Linked DNA regions of Peribacillus simplex NBRC 15720 = DSM 1321. The protein of the gene in region 1 binds, or shares a complex with, the protein of each later gene. Links are inferred from orthologs where the notes say so. Each region holds a gene or a part of one and is shown on either strand. Other genes may lie near its edges.

Evidence for each region. The genes of interacting proteins can lie anywhere in the genome.
Region 2: the proteins of tig (region 1) and rpsG are in contact, whole or in part, in a crystal structure (PDB 3GTY), measured with the Thermotoga maritima proteins. The link is inferred for Peribacillus simplex NBRC 15720 = DSM 1321 from one-to-one orthologs. Residues at the interface, in WP_004081061.1 of Thermotoga maritima: Glu122, Val124, Val129, Leu130, Tyr133, Glu188, Gly259, Ile262, Tyr263, Glu266, Ser270, Glu273, Gln274, Glu277, Arg308, Gln311, Ile312, Ser315, Tyr316, Glu325, Arg329, Arg336, Leu363, Phe366, Trp367, Arg373, Leu377, Arg381, Leu384, Glu387; in WP_004081843.1 of Thermotoga maritima: Lys34, Lys52, Lys55, Glu59, Arg62, Gln63, Glu66, Asn67, Lys69, Val71, Arg95, Ala109, Lys110, Lys111, Gly112, Arg113, Pro114, Glu117, Glu121, Ile124, Ala125, Tyr127, Asn128, Asn129, Thr130, Gly131, Lys135, Asp139, Arg142, Met143.

What each region holds. Positions count from the first base shown.
Region 1 is NZ_CP017704.1:4,216,781-4,222,731, forward strand. What follows is about bases 1,098-4,064. They hold tig (trigger factor), read left to right. Parts: upstream 1,098-1,918; coding sequence 1,919-3,211; downstream 3,212-4,064. Other genes in these bases: BS1321_RS20360 (tetratricopeptide repeat protein), read left to right, coding at 1,098-1,732; clpX (ATP-dependent protease ATP-binding subunit ClpX), read left to right, coding at 3,641-4,064. In the rest of the region: leuD (3-isopropylmalate dehydratase small subunit), read left to right, coding at 1-531; more of BS1321_RS20360, read left to right, coding at 698-1,097; more of clpX, read left to right, coding at 4,065-4,909; ATP-dependent protease LonB, read left to right, coding at 5,093-5,951. UniProt on the Bacillus subtilis protein: Involved in protein export. Acts as a chaperone by maintaining the newly synthesized protein in an open conformation. Functions as a peptidyl-prolyl cis-trans isomerase.
Region 2 is NZ_CP017704.1:2,443,461-2,446,215, reverse strand. It holds rpsG (30S ribosomal protein S7), read left to right. Parts: upstream 1-1,020; coding sequence 1,021-1,491; downstream 1,492-2,755. Other genes in the region: fusA (elongation factor G), read left to right, coding at 1,536-2,755; rpsL (30S ribosomal protein S12), read left to right, coding at 557-979; BS1321_RS11650 (50S ribosomal protein L7ae-like protein), read left to right, coding at 204-452.

The DNA of each region.
Region 1 (5,951 bases):
ATCATTCCAAAGCAATTTTTAAAACGGATTGAGCGAAGCGGATTTGGCGAATTTTTATTCTATAACTGGCGTTTTGATGAAAATGGAAAGAAACGTCCTGATTTTGAATTGAATCAGCCACATAATCAAAACACGTCCATTTTAATAGCCGGTGAAAATTTTGGCTGCGGTTCTTCGCGTGAGCATGCCCCTTGGTCATTGAAAGACTATGGATTCGATATCATCATCGCTCCGTCATATGCTGATATCTTTAAAAGTAATTGCATGAAAAATGGCATGGTCCCCATCGCTTTAACCCTGACTGAAGTAAACTATTTAATGGAGAGAGTGTCAGCACCTGATTATGAGTTGACGATCGACCTTCCCAATCAGACATTGAATGATGGTCAAGGGTTTGAAACAAGCTTTGAAATTCATCCATATTGGAAGGAAATGCTCATCAAAGGCTGGGATGAAATTTCGATAACGCTTCAATATGATAAAGAGATTTCTGCCTATGAATCACAAAAAAAGACTGTTTCGAGTATTTAATAGAAGAAGGTCATTTCCCGTTCTCCTTTTTTATTTGAAAGGATGCGGGATTTTTTTTATCGGGGAAAGAAGGAAAGGCGTTCATCCGCCCGTATAAATTTTTGTGTTTCCTGCTATTACATGCTAAACTGTTTCTCAAAAAGCGAACGGTGAGGCGGAAAATAGGATGGATGATGAGAACAACCAAAAGAAGGCCGGAGAAACCAAGATTATCGCCTTTCCAAATCTCGGTGAAAGGCTGATTGTAAAAGGACTGGATGAGCTTGGAAACAGAAACTTTAAAGCGGCTGCACAGCTTTTCAGCCAAGCCAGGGAGTATGAGCCCGAAAATGATGAAGTTTGCATGGGGCTAGTGGTCTCACTAGTCGAACTTGAGTATTATGAGGAGTCAAAAGAGTTGTGTATAGAGATGCTGAATAAAGGCATCGGCGACTATTTTCAACTGATCAATATTTATTTGATGGTACTGCTGCAATTAGGCGAGCATCAGGAAATGGTCACGACGATCGAACTGCTATTTGAAGAAAGCCAAATTCCCTTTGATAAAGAGGAACATTTCGAAAAGATGCTTCAGTTCAGTAAAAGGGCCCTTGAGGATAAAAAAGAGGAGAAGGAAAGACAAAATCAGCAGCTCTCAGAGGAATTGCAGGAGGATGAACTTTTTGACGGGAAAACGGATAATGAAATGTTTTTGGCCATTTCCAAACTCACGAATATCAATATTCGACCATTTATCCCTCAAATCGAAGAATTTCTACAAAAAGATGAGGGACACCCTTTCTTTAAAACGATGCTCCTTAAAATCCTTATCGACCAGGAATATAACGAGGAATTGACTCTGAGGAAATTCAATCAATCGAAGTCGGTCATACCAAGCGAATTGAAAAGTTTGAAGGAGACGGACTTCTATAAGAAGGTAACCGGACTGACCGAAGAGGAAATCAGTCAGGATAACCCGAGCTTATTTGAAATGGTTCATAGTTTGATTGAACGTCATTCTTTTTTATTGTTTCCTTTTGAACCCGGCCCTGAAAGCTTGCCTGCATGGGCAGCTGCCTACCATGCCTTGGCGGAGGAATACATGACCGGGGAAGTTTTCGGGAGGGACTTAGCCGAACTTTACCAGGCTGATGAGGAAAGCGTGGCTGATATTCTTTCCTTTATAAAAGAAATTGAAGAAATTTCTTATCCCATTATTTAAGCTATTGCTGTTGTAACAGATTAAACCTGTGGTATAATGTAGTGGTTGTAATGTATAATCGTCTAATTTTGACGATTTCCCCCATATTTTTTTGGGGTATATTTGAAGGATGACTTGTTAACACTTGCAAAGCATATTCATCCAATGCTTATTATTGAAGTATATAGATTTTTTGGAGGGAAACACATGTCTGTAAAATGGGAAAAACAAGAAGGTAATCAAGGTGTACTAACAATTGAAGTTGACGCTGCAAAAGTAAACGAAGGTTTAGACGCAGCTTTCAAAAAAGTAGTGAAACAAGTAAATGTACCTGGCTTCCGTAAAGGTAAAATGCCACGTCAAATGTTCGAAAAAAAATTCGGCGTAGAATCGCTTTACCAAGATGCGCTTGATATCATTCTTCCGGATGCTTATGCAAATGCTGTCGAAGAAGCTGGAATTCAGCCTGTAGATCGTCCAGAAATCGACATCGAGAAAATGGAAAAAGGCGAAAACCTGATCTTCACTGCAACTGTAACAGTTAAGCCTGAAGTTAAATTGGGAGATTACAAAGGTGTTGAAGTTGAAAAATTCAATACTGAAGTAACTGACGAAGATGTTGAAAACGAATTGAAAACTTTGCAAGAGCGTCAAGCTGAGCTTGTCGTTAAAGAAGAAGGACAAGCTGCTGAAGGCGATACAGTCGTTCTTGACTTTGAAGGATTCGTTGATGGTGAAGCATTCGAAGGTGGAGCTTCAGAAAACCATTCATTGGAAATCGGTTCTAACTCTTTCATTCCAGGATTTGAAGAGCAACTTGTCGGTCTTGAAACTGGCGCTGAAAAAGATATCGAAGTTTCATTCCCTGAAGAATACCATGCTGCTGAACTTGCAGGTAAACCAGCAGTATTTAAAGTGAAAATTCACGAAATCAAAACAAAACAACTTCCTGAGTTGGATGATGAGTTCGCGAAAGATGTCGACGACGAAGTGGAAACTTTGGCTGAACTTAAAGAAAAAACAAAACATAAATTAGAGCATGACAAAAAACATGAAGAAGAAAACTTCATTCAAAACACTGTAATTGGTAAAGCTGTTGAAGGTGCAGAAATGGACGTTCCTGAAGCAATGATTTCAAACGAAGTTGACCGCATGATGAATGAGTTCTCTCAACGCATTCAATCTCAAGGTCTTAATTTGGAACTTTACTACCAATTCTCAGGTCAAGACGAAGAAGCTTTAAAAGCGCAAATGAAAGAAGAAGCTGAAGGACAAGTTCGTACGAGCCTAACTCTTGAAGCAATCGCTGAAGTTGAAAAACTTGAAGCGACTGACGAAGATGTAGAAGCTGAACTTGCACAAATGGCTACTATGTACAATATGGAAATTGACGCGATCAAACAAGCTCTTGGAAACTTAGAAGGAATCAAAGGCGATCTTAAAATTAAGAAAGCGATTGACTTCTTGGTAGAAAACAGCAAAACAGTTGACGCAAAATAATTTTTGTAAATAAGTAGATTTAAATATTTCTTTTAAAAAAACAAGGCGCGAGTAATCGTGCCTTGTTTTATACATATTGAGAATTAGGTAAATTTCAAATATCGGTTATTTCCTGATTGATTTTTTTTGGATTTCGGTGTAGATTAGTTCTAATACCGCATATACATATTTATACAGAAAATCCTGCTTTTAAAAATCCAAAGTTTTGGGCATACTGGTAATGGGCAAATACATATTGATTGATTATTGTACTTATTTAACAAATCGGACCGTGAGCATTTTTGTTACTAAACTTCCAAGAACATGATAAAATGCAAAACATACTAGGGATTTTGGAATGTTTAAGTAGATGTGTGCCTAGTTTTTTTCATTACGAATGGGTACCGCTATGTAATAGAGTTGGAAGAGTATTTAAAGGGGTGAACGTACATGTTTAAATTTAATGATGAAAAAGGACAGTTAAAATGTTCTTTTTGCGGTAAAACACAAGAACAAGTCCGTAAACTGGTTGCTGGTCCAGGTGTCTATATTTGTGACGAGTGTATAGAACTTTGTACGGAGATCGTCGAAGAAGAGCTGGGCACTGATGAAGAAGTAGAATTCAGAGATGTTCCTAAACCTATGGAAATCCGTGAAATTCTTGACGAATATGTGATTGGACAAGAACAGGCAAAGAAATCATTGGCTGTCGCTGTTTACAACCATTATAAACGTATCAATTCCAATAGCAAAGTCGACGATGTGGAGCTTTCTAAAAGTAACATCGCCCTAATTGGACCGACGGGAAGCGGGAAAACCCTTCTTGCGCAAACATTGGCGCGATTACTGAATGTTCCTTTTGCCATTGCTGATGCCACTTCATTGACGGAAGCTGGATATGTTGGGGAAGATGTCGAAAACATCCTTCTAAAATTGATCCAAGCAGCTGATTATGATGTGGAAAAAGCGGAAAAAGGCATCATTTATATTGATGAAATCGATAAAGTTGCCCGTAAATCGGAAAATCCTTCTATTACACGTGACGTGTCTGGTGAAGGTGTGCAACAAGCTTTATTGAAAATTCTTGAAGGAACGGTTGCAAGCGTTCCGCCTCAAGGTGGACGTAAACATCCACATCAGGAATTCATCCAAATCGATACGACCAATATTTTGTTCATCTGCGGCGGTGCCTTTGATGGCATCGAACCGATCATCAAACGCCGTCTTGGTCAAAAAGTCATTGGCTTTGGCTCTGACGTGAAGAAGGATGATATTGCAGAAAAAGAATTGCTTTCCAAAGTCCTTCCTGAAGACTTGCTTCGTTTCGGATTAATTCCGGAATTCATCGGACGTCTTCCGGTAATTGCGACTCTTGAGCAATTGGATGAAGCTGCTTTGATTGAAATCCTTACACAGCCGAAAAATGCCCTTGTTAAACAATATCAAAAATTGCTTGAGCTTGACGATGTTGAATTGGAATTCGAACAAGAAGCGCTAAGTGAAATTGCTAAAAAGGCAATTGAACGTAAAACTGGTGCACGTGGTCTGCGATCCATCATCGAAGGCATCATTCTTGAAGTGATGTTCGATCTGCCTTCTCGTGATGATGTTGCAAAATGTGTAATCACAGGCAGCACGATTTCGAAAAATGAATCTCCAAAACTCGTCCTTAAAGACGGTACTACCATCAAAGGACAAGAAAAGAAAACATCTGCTTGATTAATAAGGAAAAGCAAGACTGCCAGTTCATCCTGGCAGTCTTTTTCTTTGTCTTTTTTTAAAATTGTTGTTATTTAGGATAAAAACGCCAAAATTTTCAACACGAATTTCTTGGATAATTTCGCCCTTCCAAAGGAGATACTAACAGAAATGACAAACTAGGAGAGTGCAGGAGGGAATACGATGAATTGGACAGGATTGGCGTTGTTTATCCAGCTGTTTTTTGGGATTATTATTGGATTGTATTTTTTGAACTTATTGAAAGGCCAGCGGACACAAAAAGTTTCCATTGACCGTGATTCACGTAAGGAGATGGACCAATTACGGAAGATGAGATCGATTTCGTTAACAGAGCCATTGGCAGAAAAGGTTAGACCAAGTACATTTAATGAAATCATCGGTCAAGAAGATGGGATTAAATCTTTAAAAGCTGCTTTATGTGGGCCGAATCCCCAGCATGTGATAATTTACGGTCCTCCAGGAGTAGGGAAAACGGCAGCTGCCAGACTTGTTTTGGAAGAGGCGAAGAAAAATGGCAAGTCCCCTTTTAAGAATTCAGCCGTTTTCGTTGAATTGGACGCCACCACAGCCAGGTTCGATGAACGAGGGATTGCCGATCCGCTCATCGGTTCTGTGCACGATCCAATCTACCAAGGAGCCGGGGCAATGGGACAGGCTGGCATTCCGCAGCCAAAGCAAGGTGCAGTCAGCAATGCTCATGGAGGCGTACTGTTCATAGATGAAATAGGGGAGCTTCATCCAATACAGATGAATAAACTGTTAAAGGTATTGGAGGATCGTAAGGTCTTTCTGGAAAGTGCTTATTATCAAGAGGAAAATCAAAATATTCCTACTCACATCCATGATATTTTTAAAAATGGACTACCGGCTGACTTTCGATTGATTGGAGCCACAACAAGAACGCCAAATGAAATCGCGCCTGCGATACGCTCAAGATGCATAGAAGTGTTTTTCCGTGAACTTGACCGGGAAGAAATAATCACCGTCGCTAAGAATGCCTCAGATAAAGTGGGGATCACCA
Region 2 (2,755 bases), 1.8 Mb from region 1 along the record:
TCTCTTATTACTCATGGCTGACTGAAAGCCGTACGAGGATCGGATATATTCCCTTTAGGCAAATAGATAATCTTAAAAGAATTATATAAGGAAAACCTTTTGCTTGAATTATTTTTTTGAAAGAAGTTGACAGTATCCGACTAATAATGATACTATAGCAAAGGTGCTCCTATGTTACCCTGTAACTTTGGAGGATATGGACCATGTCTTATGAAAAAGTAATACAGGCAAAGTCAGTGATTATAGGGACGAAACAAGCAGTTAGAGCTCTTAAAAACAATTTAATTCAAGAAGTTATCATCGCAGATGATGCAGATATATACTTGACTGGGCGTGTCGTTGAGACCGCCAAAGAATTGGACGTTCCTATCACATATGTTGATTCGATGAGAATGCTTGGCAAAGCATGTGGTATTGATGTCGGAGCAGCAACTGTTGCCATTAAAAAGTAAAAATGTTTTTGCAATTATATTTGCAAAGACTTTGTTTTTACCCATTTATGAACCACCTGGATGTGTGGTACTAGAAATGAAAACGTGAAGGGAGGAAAAATGTAATGCCTACTATTAATCAATTAGTGCGTAAAGGACGCGAGTCTAAAGAGGTTAATTCAAAATCTCCAGCACTTAACAAAGGCTACAACAGCTTTAAAAAAGCACAAACTAACGTATCATCTCCGCAAAAACGTGGTGTTTGTACTCGTGTGGGAACTATGACACCGAAAAAACCAAACTCCGCGTTACGTAAATATGCGCGTGTACGTTTAACAAACGGTATCGAGGTAACAGCTTATATCCCAGGTATCGGTCACAACCTACAAGAACACAGCGTGGTTCTTATCCGTGGCGGTCGTGTAAAAGATTTACCAGGGGTACGTTACCATATCGTACGTGGTGCTCTTGATACTGCTGGAGTTAACAATCGTATGCAAAGCCGTTCTAAATACGGTACTAAGCGTCCGAAAGCAGCAAAAAAATAATCTTAAACAAAAATTGAACTTTCTTGAAAGGAGGAAATATAATGCCTCGTAAAGGACCTGTAACGAAAAGAGACGTATTACCAGATCCAATTTATAATTCAAAACTTGTGACTCGCTTAATCAACAAATTAATGGTTGATGGACAAAGAGGTAAATCACAAAAAATTCTTTACTCTGCATTTGATTTAATCAAAGAACGTACTGGCAATGAGTCAATCGAAGTTTTCGATCAAGCACTTAAAAACATCATGCCTGTATTAGAAGTAAAAGCACGCCGTGTAGGTGGAGCTAACTACCAAGTACCAGTTGAGGTGCGTCCAGACCGCAAATCAACTCTAGGACTTCGTTGGTTAGTGAAATACTCTCGTCTTCGTGGAGAAAAAACGATGGAAGAGCGCTTAGCTTATGAAATCATGGATGCTGCTAACAATACTGGAGCAGCTGTTAAGAAACGTGAAGATACACACAAAATGGCTGAAGCTAATAAAGCATTCGCTCATTATCGCTGGTAAGATATATCACTATAAAATCCTTATAAAAGGAAGGAGAAAGACAAATGGCAAGAGAGTTCTCCTTAGCAAACACTCGTAATATTGGTATCATGGCTCACATCGATGCTGGTAAAACGACAACAACAGAACGCGTTCTATACTATACTGGTAAAATTCATAAAATTGGTGAAACACACGAAGGTGCTTCACAAATGGACTGGATGGAACAGGAACAAGAACGTGGAATCACGATCACATCCGCTGCAACAACTGCACAGTGGAAAGGTCACCGTGTAAACATCATCGATACGCCAGGACACGTAGACTTCACAGTTGAAGTTGAACGTTCATTGCGTGTACTTGATGGAGCTGTAGCTGTACTTGATGCCCAATCAGGTGTTGAGCCTCAAACTGAAACAGTTTGGCGCCAAGCTACAACTTATGGTGTACCACGTGTCGTATTCGTAAATAAAATGGACAAAATCGGTGCGGATTTCCTATATTCAGTTGGAACAATCCACGATCGTCTACAAGCTAATGCTCACCCGGTTCAGTTACCAATCGGTGCTGAAGATCAATTCTCTGCAATCATTGACCTTATTGAAATGAAAGCTCATTTCTATGCCAATGATCTAGGAACTGATATCACTGTTGGTGAAATTCCTGAAGAACATAGGGAATTAGCTGAAGAATACCGTGAAAAGTTAATTGAAGCAGTAGCAGAAGTTAATGAAGACTTAATGGAAAAATACCTTGGCGGCGAAGAAATCAGCATTGCTGAATTAAAAGCAGCTATTCGTACAGCAACTGTTAACGTTGAATTCTTCCCAGTTATCTGTGGATCAGCTTTCAAAAACAAAGGTGTTCAATTAATGCTTGATAACGTTATCGACTTCCTTCCATCTCCATTAGACGTGCCGGCTATTAAAGGTACTCTACCGGATACAGAAGATGAAGTAGAACGCCATTCAGATGATTCTGAACCGTTCTCCGCTTTAGCGTTTAAAGTTATGACTGACCCTTACGTTGGTAAACTTACATTCTTCCGCGTGTACTCAGGTACATTAGAATCAGGATCTTATGTAATCAACTCAACAAAAGGTAAACGTGAACGTATTGGACGTATCCTTCAAATGCATGCAAACAGCCGTGAAGAAATCTCAACTGTATATGCAGGGGATATCGCTGCTGCTGTTGGTTTGAAAGATACTACAACTGGTGATACTCTATGTGACGACAAGAACCAAGTAATTCTTGAATCCATGGTATTCCCAGAACCAGTTAT